2 regions of the Candidatus Limousia pullorum genome follow, and region 2 is predicted to be linked to the other one. Evidence: predicted binding sites of a transcription regulator. Region 2 holds the regulator's gene; the other holds the start of a gene.
The links. Region 2 encodes NrdR, which represses ribonucleotide reductase genes. Its sites were predicted from a motif close to CACNANATNTNGTG; they were not measured.
Positions count from the first base shown of each region.

Region 1: CGICJO_RS08800 (anaerobic ribonucleoside triphosphate reductase) is a predicted target of NrdR. The motif match lies at 5,530-5,543, and genes of this name have one in related genera.

Region 1 covers NZ_CM171614.1:1,924,971-1,934,554, reverse strand. The annotation lists gene polA (DNA polymerase I) at 1-2,307, opposite strand, end outside; gene alr (alanine racemase) at 2,304-3,479, opposite strand; gene putP (sodium/proline symporter PutP) at 3,768-5,330, shown strand; gene CGICJO_RS08800 (anaerobic ribonucleoside triphosphate reductase) at 5,797-8,145, shown strand; gene nrdG (anaerobic ribonucleoside-triphosphate reductase activating protein) at 8,148-8,672, shown strand; gene CGICJO_RS08790 (DUF3784 domain-containing protein) at 8,780-9,091, shown strand; gene CGICJO_RS08785 (sugar-transfer associated ATP-grasp domain-containing protein) at 9,234-9,584, shown strand, end outside.
Region 2 covers NZ_CM171614.1:1,496,879-1,506,462, forward strand. The annotation lists gene CGICJO_RS06685 (endo-alpha-N-acetylgalactosaminidase family protein) at 1-2,832, shown strand, start outside; gene CGICJO_RS06690 (DEAD/DEAH box helicase family protein) at 2,989-5,676, shown strand; gene nrdR (transcriptional regulator NrdR) at 5,816-6,271, shown strand; gene CGICJO_RS06700 (hypothetical protein) at 6,381-6,551, shown strand; gene rnhA (ribonuclease HI) at 6,592-7,029, opposite strand; gene CGICJO_RS06710 (ribonuclease J) at 7,441-9,309, shown strand; gene CGICJO_RS06715 (DHH family phosphoesterase) at 9,334-9,584, shown strand, end outside.

The sequences.
Region 1 (9,584 bases), 430 kb from region 2:
TCTTGTTATATGGTTGCCTGTTTTAAGCTCAGGAAGATATCTGCGTCTGCCGAAAACTGTTTCAACATAGCCGTCCTCTTTCGCCTTTTCGGTTACATCATGCATATATTTATCAACGCCGCTGTAATGGCTGAGATATGCTTTAATATAGTTAGAAGCTTCTTTTGTAGTAACACCTATATCCTTTGAAAGTGAAAAAGCACCTATTCCGTAAACTATTCCGAAGTTTACCGCTTTGGCTCTGCTTCTCATTATTGGAGTTACAAAATCTCTGGGCATATTGAAAACCTGTGAGGCTGTAGCTGTATGAATATCCTCGTTGTCCTTAAACGCCTGCATCATGTTTTCATCTTTTGAAATATCTGCAAGAACTCTCAGTTCAATCTGGGAATAGTCGGCATCCACAAGGACACAGCCCTCTTTGGCACAGAAAAATCTTCTTAATTCCCTACCTATCTCAGTTCTAACAGGAATATTCTGGAGGTTTGGTTCTGTTGAACTTATTCTTCCTGTTCTGGTTTCGGTCTGATTAAAGTTTGTGTGTATTCTTCCGTCATCGCCGATAACCTTTAAAAGTCCGTCGCAGTAGGTTGATTTAAGCTTTGCCAGTGTTCTGTATTTTAAAATCATATCTATTACAGGGTGGTATTTTCTCAAATCCTCCAAAACGTCGGCGTTGGTGCTGTAGCCGCTCTTTGTTTTTTTCTTTGCGGGAAGTCCCAGCTTTTCAAAGAGTGCAACGCCCAGCTGTTTTGGTGAGTTTATATTAAACTCATATCCAACCTCTTCGTAAATCTGATTTTGAATTGAAAGCACTTCTTCATTTATAACTCTGCCGTAATTCTCTATTCCTTCTTTGTCCACGGCAAAGCCCACGTTTTCCATCTTTGCCAAAACCTTTGACAAAGGAAGCTCGATTTCATACATAAGCTTTTCCTGATTTTTGTCTGAAATCTCATATTTCAGTTTTTCATATAAATCAGGCAATGTTCCGTTTTCACATACAAACTGCAAAACCTCATCCTCTGCTTCAGCTTTCGCCGGCTCAACCTTATATTCCTCGCACAGTCTGCTGACTGAATAGTCTGTTGATGAGGGATTTAAGAGATATGCCGCCAACGTTATATCAAATATAATACTATTTTTATCTATTCCGTTTTTATCAAGGAAAGAATAAATCTCTTTACTGCTGTAGGCTACTATTTTATTTTCAAGCTGTGAGAAATCGGAAAGCTTTTCCACAGAAAGTCTGTACACCTCTTTACCGTTACATGCATATATGCACTCCGGAGATGTTTTGCTTTCTTTTATATATGTTATAAAAATATCCTTTTCGTCTTTGCCGAAAACATTTTTAACATCGATTTCCTCGGACAAGCAATCTCTAAAGGTTAATTTTTCCTTTTCTTTCTTTTTCTCTTCCTTTTTTACTCCGCTGTTTCTCAAGCCCATCTTTTCTATAAGTGAGAAAAGCTCCAAGTCAGCCATAAAATCTGCGGCTTTTTCGTCATCGCCTCCGGAAACGCTGTAATCTGCAAGTTTTTTGTCTATCGGCGCTTCTCTGTTTATCTCGCCCAACATTCTTGACAAAATTGCGTTATCCTTGCTGGCTTCCAGTTTTTTTCTTACTCCGTCCTTAATATCAAGCTCATCAAGGTGATCGTATATATATTCAACGGTTTTGTATTTTTTAATAAGGTCGCCGGCGCCTTTGGGTCCTATTCCCGCAACTCCAGGGATATTGTCGGATGTATCGCCCTGAATTGCCTTTATCTCAATAAGCTCACGGGGAGATACTCCATAGTCCTCCATTATTTTTTCCTTATCATAAATAATAGCAGTAGCTGTTCCCTGCTTTGTTGCGGCAAGGCGCACTGTGGTAAGGTCAGATACAAGCTGCAAGCTGTCACGGTCACCTGTTGCTATAACACATTCCCAGCCCTCTTTCTCACATTCTGCGGAAAGAGTACCCAAAATATCGTCGGCTTCATAGCCTTCACAGGTTACAAGCTTATATCCAAGCAGTGTGAGCAAATCTTTCAGGGGCTGAAGCTGAGAAGCAAGCTCCTGGGGCATTCCCTTTCTCTGGGCTTTATATCCGGAATACGCCTTGTGTCTGAAAGTTGGCGCTTTAAGGTCAAAGGCTATAGCAACACAATCAGGCGCTGTGTCGTTTTTTATTTTATTGAGCATTGTCAAAAAGCCGTATATTGCGTTTGTAAAACGTCCGTCCTTTGTTGTAAGAGGTCTTACGCCGTAAAAAGCTCTGTTGAGAATACTGTTTCCGTCAACTGCAAGTAATTTCATAATTTATACATCACATCCGTTATTTTTCCGTCTTTTACAAAAAGTCTGGGAACTCTTTTGCCGATTATACATATAACCTCGTAATTTATTGTTTCCGACCAGCGTGCAAGGTCGTCTGCTGTAGGCTCTCCCTTTGAGCCGTCACCGAACACAATAACCTTATCGCCTATATTGACATCCTCAATACCGCTTACATCAAGCATTGTCTGGTCCATACAAATTCTGCCTATTATTTTTGCCTTTTTGCCGTTTACCAGCATATATCCCTCTTCGCCGTATTTTCTTATATATCCGTCGGCGTAACCTATGGGAACTGTGGCAATCTTCATCTTTTTATCTGCTGTAAATGTTCTTCCGTAGCTTACGGTTGCTCCCGCTTCTATTTCCTTTACATATGAAATGCAGGTAACAAGCTTCATAACAGGTTTTATATCCAAAGCGTCTTTAAGCTTTGAAGACGGAGAAAGTCCGTAAAGAATAATACCGGCTCTCACCATATCCATATCAAACATCGGATAATCCTCAATAGCTCCGCTGTTGGCGCAATGTCTTATTTCAAAGTTTATGCCTCTGTCCTCAAGGCTTTTTACTGTATGTACAAAGTTATCATACTGCTTTAATGTAAACTCTTTGCCCTCTTCTCTTTCATCGGAAACTGCAAAGTGGGTAAATATGCCCTCGGTTACAAGGTTTGGCAGAGTCGCCGCCTGATAAGCTTCTTCAATGCTTTTTTCATCTCTTGGGAAGCTCTGGCACATAAAGCCTATTCTGCTCATACCTGTATCTATTTTTAAATGTATCTTACATTCAACTCCATATTTAACACACTGCTCGGACAGCTTTTGAGCATACTTTGTGCCGTATACCGCCTGTGAGAAATTATTCTCCGCAAGCTCCTTTGCACACATTGACGGGGTATAACCCAAAATAAGTATAGGAAGGCTTATTCCGTATTTTCTAAGCTCCTTTCCCTCGTCCATATTTGAAACAGCAAGGAAATCTGCGCCCAGCTGTTCATACATAACCGCAAGCTCCACAGCTCCGTGTCCGTAAGCGTCAGCTTTTACAACACAGCAAACCTTTTTGCCCTGAGCCGCTTTTTTAATTGTTTTAAAATTATGTATGGCTCTGTCCATATCTATTTCTGTCCATGTTCTTTTAACGAAATTCATATACACACCTCTTGCAATAATGATGAATAACAATTTATATATATGTATACATCCGCATTTGCATAATTACCTAATTATATTATATAACCATTCTTTGGGTAAATCAATAAGATTTTGGCATATTGGCTTTTTTAATCCTTTTAAGACTTTTATTTCATCATTTTTTCAGATTTATTTCCTTTTTTCTTCATATACAATTAAAAAACATTTGCAATTATACCAGTTTTTTGATAAAATGTGATTATGTGTTTTTCCGAAAACAAATATTTTTAAGGAGAGAGATGTTTAATGGATAAGATTATTATCTTAATCGCATTTGCCGTCTATATGGTAGTTATGATTGTCATCGGTGCTGTCTATGTAAAAAACACAAAGACAAACGAAGACTACTTCCTGGGCGGCAGAAATCTCGGCAGCTGGACTGCGGCCCTTTCCGCACAGGCTTCCGACATGAGCGGTTGGCTCTTGATGGGTCTTCCCGGCGCCGTTTACATTGCAGGAACCGGCGAAATCTGGATAGCTATAGGACTTTTGATTGGTACGGTTTTAAACTGGTATTTGGTTTCCGGCAGACTTCGCCGCTACACAATCAAAGCTAACAACGCTTTGACAATCCCAGGATACTTTGAAAACCGTTTCCACGATAAAACCGGTATTCTCCAGGTTGTATCATCTGTAATTATCACTATTTTCTTTACAGTTTACACGGCATCCGCTTTCAGCTCAGGCGCAAAGCTCTTTGCAACTGTTTTTTCCGACGGCTCAACAGATGGATTTAACAGCACATATATCTATGGTCTTGTTGTTGCCGCTGTTGTTATTCTTGTTTACACATTTATGGGCGGATTTAAGGCTGTATGTGCTACTGACCTGGTTCAGGGCTTCATGATGCTTATCGCAATCCTTGCTGTTCCGATTTTGGCTTACGGCATGCTTACATACAACACAGGTTTCCACGATGCACTTGTTGCAAACGGTGTTGAAAATCCTGAGAATTATCTCAACTTTATGAAAAATGCTGACGGTTCACCTGTAAGCGTGGTTTCCATTATTTCAAACCTTGGCTGGGCTTTGGGTTACTTCGGTATGCCTCACATTCTTGTAAGATTTATGGCTATCAAAAGCGAAGCTGAAGTTAAAAAATCAAGAACAATCGCTATTGTTTGGATTATCCTTTCACTTGGCGCCGCATGTATGATAGGTCTTGTGGCAAGAGGATTCTTGACCACACAGCTTGATGCTTCAACACAGGAAACAGTATTCATCAAGCTTATTCAGCAGCTGTTCTCAAACAATTATCTGCTTCTCTTTATCGGCGGTGTATTCCTCTGCGGTATTCTCGCCGCTGTTATGTCTACAGCTGACAGCCAGCTTCTCGTTACCGCTTCCGCAGTTTCAGAAGACCTTTACAGAGGCACAATCAACAAAAATGCAAGCGACAAAAAATCCCTTGCAGTGGGCAGAGCTGCTGTTGTAGTTGTTGCAATAGTTGCCGCATTTATTGCCCTTGACCCTAACAGCAGTATCATGGGACTTGTTTCAAACGCATGGGCAGGCTTTGGTGCCGCTTTCGGTCCTGTTATTATCTTCTCACTGTTCTGGAGACGTTCAAATTTGCAGGGAGCAGTAAGCGCAATGGCAATCGGTGCTCTGACAATTATCGTTTGGGATTACATTCCATTTATAAACGGTCAGACTTTGGGCGATGCTACAGGACTTTATTCTCTGGTTGTAGGATTTATTTTGGCTTCCGCAGCTATGATTATAGTTTCCCTTGCAACAAAAGCTCCCGGAAAAGAAATTACAGACGAGTTTGACGCTGTAAAATCCGGAAATGTTGAAGGTTGCTAATTATTATAATAGTTTTATATTCAATATCATTATTTCACCTGTATTTCCCCGGAAATGCAGGTGGTTTTCATTTGACTGATTTTTCACAGTATTTTCATGTTAAATCTTATTTCATTCTCCTGGGGAAACACAAAGGGTAATCCTCGTGCTATAATGTATTTAATTTCGATTTTCGGGTTCGGGGAATTTCACACTTTAACACTACATATTGTGACAATTTATTTTTATAGCACATTTTGTAGAGAAAAAAGTTTGGTACTATTTTAAAAACACATGCTTTTTGATAATTAAAAATCGTCAATTTTACCAAACCGTTAAAATCCCCATTGACTAACGGCAATATATGGGCTATACTTAACAAGCTGGCTTTTTTAATACTACATATTGTGTTAAAAATAAATCTCAACCACAAATTATGGTTGAGGTTTTCTAAAAATAAAAATATATAGAGAGAGGAAGCGGAAAAATGATAAAAACAATCATAAAAAGGGATGGCAGATCCGTTCCCTTCGATATAGAAAAGATATCGCAGGCTATTTACAAGGCAGCTCAGGCAATCGGCGGCAATGACTACGAGGCGGCTAAGGACCTGGCTGTTCAGGTATGTGATTATCTTGAAAATACGGAACACCAGACAGAACCTACTGTTGAGCATGTACAGGATACAGTTGAAAAGGTTCTTATCGAAAACGGTCACGCAAGAACAGCTAAGGAGTACATCCTCTATCGTTCTGAAAGAACCAGAATCAGAGAGATGAACACAAAGCTCATGAAAATCTATGAGGACTTGACATTTAAGCCTGCTGAGGACAATGATATAAAGCGTGAAAACGCAAATATCGACGGCGATACAGCAATGGGAACTATGCTCAAATACGGTTCTGAGGGCGCTAAGCAGTTCTATGAGATGTATATTTTAAATCCAAAGCACGCAAAGGCTCACAGAAACGGAGATATTCACATCCACGATTTGGATTTCCTCACACTCACCACAACATGCTGTCAGATTGACCTTATAAAGCTTTTCGACGGCGGTTTCTGCACAGGCCACGGCTATCTCCGTGAGCCAAACGACATTGCATCCTACTCCGCTCTTGCATGTATTGCAATTCAGTCAAACCAGAACGACCAGCACGGCGGTCAGAGTATTCCAAACTTTGATTACGGCATGGCTAAGGGCGTTGCAAAAACATACAGAAGAATTTACAGACAGAACCTTGCACGTGCAATTGAACTGCTCTGCGACGATGATGACGCTATAAACACAGGCAAGGAAATCTGCGACAAGGCTGAGGAAATCAGCGGACAGTGGCCAAAGCTTGAGGACGGCAAGGTATACATGGATGAAGAAATAAAGATTTTAACAGACATGTACGGCGAAAAGCTTGCAGGAAAGCTTCAGAGATTTGCATTCAGACACGCTGAAAAAGAAACAGACAGAGCTTGCTATCAGGCTATGGAGGCTCTTGTACACAACCTCAACACCATGCACAGCCGTGCAGGTGCTCAGATACCTTTTAGCTCCTTGAACTACGGCACAGACACCTCTCCTGAGGGCAGAATGGTTATGAAAAACGTACTGCTTGCCACAGAAGCAGGCCTCGGAAACGGCGAAACACCTATCTTCCCTATACACATTTTCAAGGTTAAGGAAGGCGTAAACTTCAACCCGGGCGATCCTAACTACGATTTGTTTAAGCTTGCATGCAGAGTTTCCGCAAAGCGTCTTTTCCCGAACTTCTCTTTCCTTGACGCACCTTTCAACCTCCAGTATTACAAAGAGGGACATCCGGAAACAGAGTGCGCATACATGGGATGCCGTACAAGAGTTATTGCAAACCACTATGACCCATCAAGAGAAATCGTAAACGGCAGAGGAAATCTCAGCTTTACTTCTATCAACCTGCCAAGACTTGCTATCCTTGCAAATAAAAATGTTGATTTCTTCTTTGAGCAGCTGGACAACATGATTGACCTTGTTATCGACCAGCTTCTTGCAAGATTTGAAATTCAGTGTCAGAAGCTCGTTAAAAACTATCCTTTCCTTATGGGACAGGGCGTTTGGATAGACAGCGAAAAGCTTAACCCTAATGACTCAGTTCGTGAGGTTTTGAAACACGGAACACTCACCTGCGGCTTTATCGGACTTGCAGAGTGCCTTAAGGCCCTTACTGGAAAGCACCACGGCGAAAGCATGGAATCTCAGCGTCTTGGCCTTGAAATTGTAGGCTACATGCGCAAGAGAATGAACCAGGCAAGCGAGCAGTACAACCTGAACTTCTCCCTTATCGCAACACCTGCCGAGGGACTTTCAGGCAGATTTGTAAGAATAGACAAAGAGCGTTTCGGTGTTATTCCTGGAGTTACAGACAGAGATTACTATACAAACTCTTTCCACGTACCTGTATATTACAACATCTCAGCTTTTGAGAAAATCAGGATTGAAGCACCGTATCACAATCTGACAAACGGCGGTCACATCTCATACATTGAGCTTGACGGTGACCCAACCGAAAACCTTGAGGCTTTCGAGCAGGTTATCAGATACATGAAGGAATGCGGTATCGGCTACGGCTCAATAAACCACCCAGTAGACCGTGACCCTGTTTGCGGACACACAGGTATTATCGGCGAAACCTGTCCTCACTGCGGCAGAAAAGAAGGCGACAGCGGCATCGGATTTGAGAGAATAAGAAGAATTACAGGTTACCTTGTAGGAACTGTTGACCGCTTCAACAACGCTAAAAAAGCCGAGGTTCACGACAGAGTTAAACACAGCCTCGGAACCTGCGAATGTGCTGAGGAGATCGGCTGATTATGGAAAAACAGCACACCTTAAGACTTGCAGGAGTTATAAGAGAATCCATAGTGGATGGCCCGGGAATAAGAATGACAGTTTTTGTTCAGGGCTGTCCCCATCACTGCAAAGGCTGTCACAATGCAAAAACCTGGGATTTTGAAGGCGGCTACGACGCACAGCCTGAAAGACTTATTGAAGAGGCAAAAAAAGACCCTCTTTTGAAAGGTCTTACCTTTTCAGGCGGCGAGCCTTTCTGTCAGGCAGAGGCTTTGAGCTATCTCGGAAAGCTTGCCCACGAAGCCGGATTTGATGTTTTCACCTACACAGGCTACACCTTTGAAGAGCTTTTAGAGGGTTCAAAAGAAAATCCCCAGTGGATGGAGCTTTTAAAGGAATGTGACTACCTTGTAGACGGTCCTTTCATATTAGAACAAAAAAATATTCTGCTTCGTTTCAGAGGAAGCAAAAATCAGAGAATTCTGGAAGTTAAAAAATCCCTTGAAGCGGGAAAAGCGGTTATTTCCGAAGAATACAATAAATGACAATCAACAGGCTGCATTTTGCGGCCTGTTTTTTTATAAAAAGATTTTAAATAACATACTAATTATGTTATAATAAGTTAAACAGCAAGTCAAAAGGGGTGTTATCTTTGTCGTACTTCATAACAATGTTTATAATAGGGATTTTAATAATTCTGCTGGGTTATTTTATCGGATTCAAAGGCAAAATTCAGCTTATTCACTCTTACCATTATAAGAATGTTAAGGACAAGGATAAGAAAGCCTACACAAGAATTATGGGTTTCGGAACGGGAGTTATCGGGGCATTTATAACAATAGGCGCATTTTTATATCTGGGCTTTGGTACTGCCGGAGCTTCTTCCGCCATACTCCCCGGACTTATATTGGGTTTAGGAATAATTGTTTACGCCCAGTATAAATACAACGGCGGTATATTTTGATTTTTGTAGGTTTCTTTTGATAATTGTTACAAAAACGAACCTTAAAATGAATTTAAGTTATATATGAAAATCCCTTGACTTAACTATACTTTAAATGTAGAATAGTACAAGTGTAAAATAAAATTCAAAGGGATTGAGAATATTGGCAGCATCATATGTTTTGAGAATACTTAAAGGCGCAAGCTTTTCAAGAATGTCTAAGGTCATCGACAAGGTCAAGGAAAAAAGCGGCAAAAACAAGGTTTCAATTTTCTTTGACATGGTCAACTGCTCCATAAGATACGGCGCAGGCTACTATGACTATCTTCTTTCAGAATACTACAACATGAACGGCGCTGAAAGAAAAACATATATGACACGTGTAAAAAATAAAAATCTTATTATGAGCCTTAACGACCAGAACTACTCCTATATCTTCGACCAGAAAAATGTTTTCGATGAGAAGTTTAAGGATTTTTTGGGCAGAGAGGTTTTGGACATTGCTAAAATCGAC
Region 2 (9,584 bases):
GTAGTATCTTGGGAGTATGCAAATGACGCAGATCCTACAGTTCCTACATCAGCTGATTGGACACCTTCTGTAAAGGCTGTTCTCCGTGACGATGCAGGCAACGAAGTAGTAGTAACAAGAAAGTCAAGCGATCCTAACAGCGCAGAATTCAGAGAGAGAGTTATCACATTTAACGGTATTACAGTTCTTGACGGTTCTGAAAACCGTGGTGACAACGACAACTCTAAGGGTAACCAGACATACCTCATCCCATGGCTTTGGGATTCTTCAACAGGTGAGTTCCTTGATTCTAAGGACGAGAAACTCTATCACTGGAACACAGCAGGCGGCACAACAACTTGGACACTTCCTGAGTCTTGGAGCGATGTATCAGAAGTTAAGTACTACAAGCTTACAGACCTTGGCGCAGTAGAAGAGCAGATTATCGAAGTTGACGAAAACCGTCAGATTACAATTGAGGCAGACGCTGAAACTCCTTACATCGTTAAGAAGGGCGACGCTACAAAACTCGAGATCGTATGGTCAGAGGGTATGCACATTGTAGACGCTGGTTTCAACAGCGGTATTGATAACATTCTCACATTGTGGGATGTAGAAACAGCAGACATCAATTACGGCGATGTAAATGGTGACGAAGCTATAAACATTAACGACGCATCACTTGTTCAGCTCTTTATCAATAAGAATGCTGGCACAACAATCAACGAGAAGGCTGCTGATGTTAACAAGGATGGTATCATCACAGTTGCTGACGTAACAGCAATTCAGCTTATCGCAGCAGGCAGAACAGAGGCTCCTACAGTTTCTGGTACAGCTACAGTTCAGAAGAGCCAGTACAGCAACCCAATGTTCGTACTTAACGGCGAAATCAGCGCAAAGCAGGAGCTCACAGATCTTACAGCAGGTACACAGTACGCTGTATATCTCGGCGTTGACAACAGAAGCAACAGCAATGCATATGTAAGAATCCTTGATTCTAACGGCAATGTTGTAGCAGAAAACTACACAAACAGATCTATAGCTAAGAACTATATCAAGGCTTATACACATAGTAACTCAAGTGCTACAATCGGCGGCACAAGCTACTTCCAGAACATTTACTTGTTCTTCACTCCTGTTGAAGGTGAGAAGTATTACCTCCAGCTCGAGCAGACAGGTACAGGCAATGTTTACTTCGACGATATCAGAATCACAGAGAGCGACGCTTCCTTCTTTGAGTACGATGAAGAAGGCAATGTAGTAAGCTTCTACAATGATTTCGAGAAGAACGTTCAGGGTGTTTACCCATTCGTAATCGGCGGAATCGAAGGCGTTGAGGATAACAGAACTCACCTCTCCGAGCTCCACGATCCTTACACACAGGCTGGCTGGGATATCAAGAAGCTTGACGACGTTATCGACGGCGAGTGGTCCGTAAAGGTTAACGGTCTTGTTCAGAGAAATAACATGGTTATGCAGACAATTCCTCAGAACTTCCGCTTCGAGCCAGGCGTAACATACGATATTTCCTTCGACTATGAAATCGGTACAGCCGGTACATACGGCGTTGTATACGGAGAAGGCGAGTACAGAAGCAATTCTTATTCACTCCTCCCACTCAACGAGCAGGCTATCACAGATGAAGGTACAAGCAAGCATACATTCTCCTTCAGCCTTATCGGCGGCGAGAGCGGACAGACTTGGTTCGGTATCTACTCAACATCTAAGGCTCCTGAGAATACAGACTCCTTCATCGGTTATAAGGATCTCGTAATTGATAATGTAAGCATTAAGGTTAGTAAGTCTGACAAATCAGAAATGATGGCAGCATATGAGAAGTATTCCGGCCTCAACGAGGTTGACTACGCTCCAGATCAGTGGGCAGTATTCGCAGAGGCTCTCGCAAATGTAGAGGCATTGTTCCAGAATTCTGATGCAGAGCAGGCAGAAGTTGATGCAGCTACACAGGCTCTCATCGATGCAGCAGAAGCTCTTGAAGTTGCCTACGGCACAATCACAATCACAGTTAAGAACGAAGAGGGCGAAGTAATCCCAGGTGCAAAGGTTGCTCTTGATTGCTATAATGATGATTCAATCGCAAAGCAGACAGGCGTAGCTGATGAGAATGGTATGGTTACATTTGAGAATCTCAGAAACAGAGAGTATGGCGCAAGCGCATCTGCTGACGGCTATACAACAAGATACGGCGTAACAGCTCCTATCGTTCTTAATGAGGTTACAAATACAGACGTTGTTCTTAACGCAGTAAGTGCTGACGGTCTCTTGGCAGAGTACAACTTTGATGACGGTGACGTTTCAATGCTTGTTAACCAGGAAGACAATGCAGGCGGCGATGTAACAGTTACAGCAGTTGACGGAAAGGCTCAGATTAGATTCCCTGGCGGCGGCAGAGCTAACGTATTTATCGAGGACGAAGGTCTTGACAGAGTTAAGAATGGTCGTATCGAATTTGACGTTACAACAATGTCCGCAAACGGTATCAGATTTGGTGTTAACTTCCGTGCAGCAAATATGAACCAGAGAATCTGGACAGGTGTAGGCGATGCTAACAACCAGTACTTCTATGAGTGGTGGAATGGTTCAGCTAACAGCTGGTCATCAATGTTCAGCAATAATGAGTACTTCACAAGCGGCAATACAGTTCATGTTGTAGCTGAAATAAGCAACAATAGAGTTAAGCTTACAGTAGATGATGTTGTTTTGGTTAACTCAACTGTCACTGGTGGAATACCAACAGACGGCGGTTGGTTTGGATTTGAGTGCAGAAATGCTAACTCTTTCCAGATTGACAACGTTAAAATCTATACAGCTGACACAGATCCTGTTTTCTAATTTAAAATCTCTTTTTCAAGAATAGTAAAGCTTTTCCCGTGAAAAAGCTTTACACGGCGGCCCCGCAGAAATGCGGGGTCGTTCTTTTTTGAATATTTTATGGTCAAAGCAGGATATATTATGGTATTATATTAAAAATAAGTTAGGGGTGATTTGGTGGAGAATTTTAAAAATATTTTATTTTCCGGGAAGTTTCGTGATTATCAGCAGTCCGCTCTGAACAATTTAGGAAAGCACATGGATGATAAAAAAATACATATAGTGGCTGCTCCGGGAAGCGGAAAAACTGTTTTAGGACTGGAGATTATAAGAAGATTAAATGAGCCTGCAATTGTTTTAACCCCGTCGATAACCATTAGACAGCAGTGGGGTGAAAGATTTAATCAGCATTTTGTCAAGGAAAATGACAGAGCAGAATATGTTTCATACTCTCTGAAAAATCCGGCTCTTATCACCTGCGTGACCTATCAGGCTCTGCATGCAGCAATGAAGAGAATTGAGGATGTTGAAAGCGTAGAGGAAACTGAGCTTACTGAAAAAGAGGACTACAGCAATTTTGACTTGGTCGCTGAGCTTAAAGAAAAGAAAATAAAAACAATATGCCTTGATGAGGCACACCACCTTAAAAGTGAGTGGCAGAAAGCTCTTGAAGCATTTATAAAAGCTATGGGCGATGATATTTTTGTGGTTTCCCTTACTGCGACTCCTCCTTATGACAGTACGCCTGCCGAGTGGGACAGGTATATTTCTACTTGCGGCGAAATAGATGAAGAAATTTTTGTGCCTCAGCTTGTGGCTCAGGGAACACTCTGTCCTCATCAGGATTTTATATATTTCAACTATCCCACTGATGAAGAGTTCGAAATAATAGATTTATACAGAAAGAAATCAAATGAGTTTATAAAAAAATTTGTTTCAGAAAATTTTATGGCAAGAGCTGTAGACGTTTCGGGAATTTTTAATCTTAATAAAAATGAAAGCTGTTTTTTGGAATATCCGCTGGAATTTACCGCTTTTATGACAACTTGTGAGGAATGCGGAGTTTTTGTTCCGGGAGAAATTGTAAAATTGATTACCGTTAATAAAGGCTTGCCGAGATTTAATTCTAATTATTGTCAGATAGCTTTGCAGTTTATCATAGACCACGATGAAATATTTACTAAAGAAATTTCTGAAGAAATTAAAAATATTTTAAAGAGGAATGGACTTATTGAAAAAAATACGGTGGCTTTGACTAAAAGTAAAGAGACCGATAAGCTTTTAATTTCATCTCTTGGTAAACTGAACAGTATGGTTGAAATTGTAAAAAGTGAATGGAATAACCTGAATAAAGGTTTAAGAATGTTGATTTTGACAGACTATATCAAAAAGGAGCTTTTGGATTCAGTGGGCAATGACACTCCTTTTCATACAATGGGAACGGTTCCTATATTTGAAACTTTACGACGCAGTATTTCCGGGGAAATAAAGATGTGTATTTTAACCGGTTCCCTTGTGGTGATACCCTGTGAGATTTTTGAGGCTTTGAAAGAGATTGCTCGAAGGGATAATGTCGAGGTATCGGCTTCGGAAATTAACGAAACAGGATTTTTGAAGGTTGAAATTGAGGGAACTTCAAAAGAACGTGTCGCTCTTTTAACGGAAATGTTTGAAAAAGGCTTTATAAATATTCTCATTGGTACAAAATCTTTATTGGGTGAGGGTTGGGACTCTCCGTGTATAAATTCTCTGATTCTAGCAAGCTTTGTCGGCAGTTTTATGCTTTCTAATCAGATGAGGGGAAGAGCTATTAGAGTAGATAGGAATAACCCTAATAAGGTTTCAAATATATGGCATCTTGTGACGGTTTTGCCGGAAAGTGTCAGCGATAAAAAGTCTCAGCTTGTGAATAAAATAGTCGAGGGCAAACCGGATGAAATATTTGGCGCAGACTATGAAACGGTAAAAAAGAGATTTGAATGTTTTATGGCACCTGCATACAGTGTAAATGTTATTGAAAGCGGAATATCAAGGCTTGATATTATTAAACCGCCGTATGATGCAGAGGGAATAAAGAATATAAATATTAAAATGCTCTATTTGGCTTCTCAGCGAGATAGAACAGCAAAAAGCTGGTTTGACGCCATGGGTAACGGCAAATATACCACAGTTGTTGATGTTAATCAAATAGAGAAAGAAAAGTTCCCAAGAGGTTTTGTGTATAGAAACTTCATCGGTGAATTTTTGTTTATAATGTTTTATTTGCTGTTTTGTCGTATAGGCAGCAGCTTGTTGTTTTTCTCGGAGCCTATATGGATAATGATAGTTGTAATTTTATCTTTGGTGGCCATTCCTGTTTGTATAGTCGGAGTGTTGAAATTTGTCAGAATGATTTCGCCTAAAAAGGCTATGAAATCTTTAGCAAACTGTGTTTTAAAAACTCTTACTGAAACCGGAAAAATTCAAAAGGGCGGATATGTGACAGTTGCTTCTGATACATCTAACACATTTATTTACTGTACTTTGGAAAATGCATCTGTAAGAGAAAAACAGATTTTTTCTCAGGCTATAGGAGAAATGTTTTCTTCTATTGATAATCCCAGATATGTGTTTGTGAAAAAGGGCTTGGGCGGACGAAAGAGCTACAGTAAAAGCTATTCATGTCCAGGTATTCTTGCAGGAAATAAGGAAACCGCTGAGCTTTTGGGAAGAAATATTGAAAAAATTATGGGTAAATATTATCTTATATACACGAGAACAGAGCAGGGAAGAAAGGAACTGCTTAATTGTCGCAGATATTCCTTTTTGAACATAAATGACGCTCTGTCAGGAAAGAAAAAAATGGTTAAGTCTAATTGGAGATAATATTAAAATATGATGATTTTATAGGGGAAAACGGTCTTTTTGTGTCAAAATAGCCTTTTAAACTATTGAAATAAATTGAATATTTTGATATAATATATTACATGATGATGATGTTATTTTAGACAAAGAGGTGTTGTAAATGAAATGTCCATACTGTGGTTATGAGGAAAGTAAAGTTATAGATTCCAGACCTGCCGATGACGGTGAACGTATAAGAAGACGCAGGGAGTGTCTCGGCTGCGGCAAGCGATTTACAACACATGAAGTGATTGAAACAGTTCCTATAATTGTTGTAAAAAGGGACAGATCCCGTGAGGTTTTCGACAGAAATAAGCTTTTGTCCGGAATACTCAGAGCCTGCGAGAAAAGAAAGGTTTCAATCGAGCAGATAGAAAAAATGGTAGACGATATTGAGATGAAACTGCAAAATTCTCTTGACAGAGAGGTTACTTCTCAGTTTATCGGTGAGCTTGCAATGGAAGAGCTTAAAAAGGTTGACGAGGTTTCCTATGTGCGTTTCGCTTCTGTATACAGACAGTTTAAGGATATAAATACTTTCCTTGAAGAGCTTAACAAGCTTATGTCTGAAAAGTAATATAAAATATTTTAAGGCGTGAATTTTATGTTCACGCCTTTTTCTTTTGCATAACTGTATTTGTTCCCGACAATAATATTTTCAGATATTTTGAAAGGAGTGTTTGCAGTTGAAAATGAACAACAATATGTATATCGATGACGAGAGAAAAAGTGTTATGGATAAGCTTGCCCCCTCAAGGAAACAAATGGAGAATTACAGAAATATCGCTTCTGTTGTAGCCAGAGAGTGTGGAATAAAGGACAAAAACTATATGAAGGATAAGGAAGTAAAAAATTAAAAAAGGAGTGCTTAATGCACTCCGTACATATAAAATTATTTTAACTGTACTTTTCAGCCTGAGCTACGGCAAGTCGGTCGCATCGCTCATTTTCCGGATGGCCTGCATGACCTTTTACCCAGACGATGGTTACTTTGTGCTTGTCGTATTCCTTGAGAAGTTCATCCCAAAGATCCGGATTGAGAGCAGGGTCTTTTTTGTTGCGCATCCAGTTGTTTTCCTTCCATTTTTTAGCCCATCCCAGCTTCAGTGCGTTGCAAACATACTGAGAATCGCTGTAAAGTGTTACCTCGCAGGGCTCCTTGAGCATTTTAAGGGCAGTTAAAACGGCGGTGATTTCCATTCTGTTGTTGGTTGTGTTGGCTTCTCCTCCGCTTATTTCTTTCTCTTTATCTTTGTATCTGAGAATTGCGCCCCAGCCTCCGGGCCCCGGGTTTCCTTTACAAGCTCCGTCTGTGAAAATTTCAACAGCTTTCATATTATCTCCTTATTTATCACTTATATTTAGTATCCGAATCGCCGGATTTGACTTTATTTACATATAATTATATCCGTTAATATCTGTCACGTCAACAAAAACAAGGGTATTTTAAGGCGGTTTAATGTAATTCCTATGGGACTTGACATAAAAGAAATAAAAGGTTAATATATAGGTAATGATTTATATGCTCGGAATCTATGCCTAAATGAACATTAGAGTTTTAAGTTTTTGAGATAATTATTTTGTAAATTGTTCTTTTGGGCTGATAAAAAGGGTTTGGTTTGACCTTTTATTTGTTACGCATTAAAGCACCGTTGAGAAATTGTTCGGGAAATTAAATGGTTAACGGTGCATTATTATATAGAATCAGAACGAGAATAATTTATTTATTTACGGAGGTAAAAATAAGTGATTAAAGAAAAAAGTAAATATAACAAAAAGAGCGCACCCCGTATGACAGGAAAGAAAAACACCAGAAACGCCGGATATGTAAAGGGCGGAAACCGTGACGGCGTTATGAAAAAACCTGGGGATATGGGGCTTGAGTATATTTCTCAAAATGAACCTGAGAAAAGATATAAAAATAAAAAGAGCTCTTTTAAGCAGATAAAGAAGGATGCTCCGGTTATTAAAATCTCCTTTTTGGGCGGTCTTAATGAGATAGGAAAGAATATCACTGTTTTTGAATGTAACAACGATATTATTATTTTGGACTGCGGAATGGCTTTCCCTGACGGTGATATGCTTGGTGTAGACCTTGTTATCCCTGATTTTACTTACCTTGAACAGAATTTTGATAAAATCAGAGGTTTGGTTCTCACACACGGTCATGAAGACCACATAGGAGGTATTCCTTTCCTTTTGAAGAAACTCAATGTTCCGATTTACGGAACTGCTTTGACAATCGGTCTTGTGGAAAACAAACTTAAAGAGCATGGTATAAATCATTCCACAGGACTTAATGTTATCAAAGAAAGCAGCAACATTGAACTGGGATGCTTTAATATTGAGTTTATCCATGTAAATCATTCAATACCGGATGCGGTGGGAATTGCAATTCATTCTCCGGCAGGTACAATTGTTCATACCGGCGACTTTAAAATCGACTTCACACCGGCATCAGGAAAGATGATTGATCTTCCTAAGTTTTCAAGACTGGGCGACGAGGGTGTTTTGGCTTTGATGGCTGAAAGCACCAACGCAGAAAGACCCGGCTTTACTCCCTCTGAGGCAAAGGTTTCCGACAGCTTTGACGGTCTTTTCAGACGTGCCGAAAAGAACAGAATTATAATCGCCACCTTTGCTTCCAACATAAGCAGAATACAGCAGATTATCAACTGCGCCAATAAGTACGGAAGAAAAGTTGCTTTTTCCGGAAGAAGCATGATAAACTATCTTACCGTTGCCCGTGAGCTGGGATATATAAATGTGCCTGAAGGTGTTATAATTGATATTGATATGCTCAATAAATACACCGCAGAGCAGATTGTGCTTGTTACAACCGGAAGCCAGGGTGAGCCTATGTCGGCTCTTTCCAGAATGGCTTATTCTGACCATAGAAAGGTAGAAGTAGGCGTCGGAGATTTTATCATTATTTCAGCTAATCCGATTCCGGGAAATGAAAGAACTGTGGGTCACGTTGTTGACGAGCTTTTAAAGAGAGGCTGTCAGGTTGTATATGAATCCATGTATGAGGTTCATGTTTCCGGTCACGCATGCAGTGAAGAGCTTAAAATAATACACAGTCTTGTAAGACCTCAGTACTTTATTCCGGTACACGGAGAGCAAAAGCACCTTATAAAACACGCTAACTTAGCTGCGTCTATGGGTATGAGCAAGGATAGAATTTATGTGGGTGATATCGGAAGAAGTATTGAGCTTTCAATTGACCATATGAAAGAGGTTGCTCCGGTTCCTGCCGGCAAGATTTTTGTTGACGGTCTCGGAGTTGGAGATGTAGGAAGCATAGTTTTGAGAGACAGAAAGCACCTGGGACAGGACGGACTTATTATTATTGTTGCGTCAATAGACAGCTATGACGGAAGACTTATAAGCGGTCCTGACATTGTTTCAAGAGGATTTGTCTATGTTAGAGAAAGCGAGTCACTTTTGGACGAGGTAAAACAGCTTGCCTATAAAGCTCTGGAGGATTGTTATAAGAACGAGGTTCACGAGTGGGGAACAATCAAGAACAAAATAAAGGACGATGTTTCAAAGCTTATAACTCAGAGAACAAGAAGAAGTCCGATGATTTTGCCAATACTAATGGAAGTATAATCCACTTTTAAAAGGGGTTTAGCTATGAAGAACAAAAGTTGGACGGTCATACCGTTTTTCGGAATCTTTTCTGTGGTTATGTTGTTTATGGCGCTTTATACTTTTCAATATAGTCAGCTTATGGGTTATATCGAGGTTTCTATTTCGATTATAACTATGGGCGTTACCATTTATGAAACCTATAAGTTTAAAAGCAGAATTTATGAAACTGTGCGCAGCGCCTTTAGAAGCCTTCACAACGCTGACGCAGAGTATCTGGAAAGATTTCGTTTTCC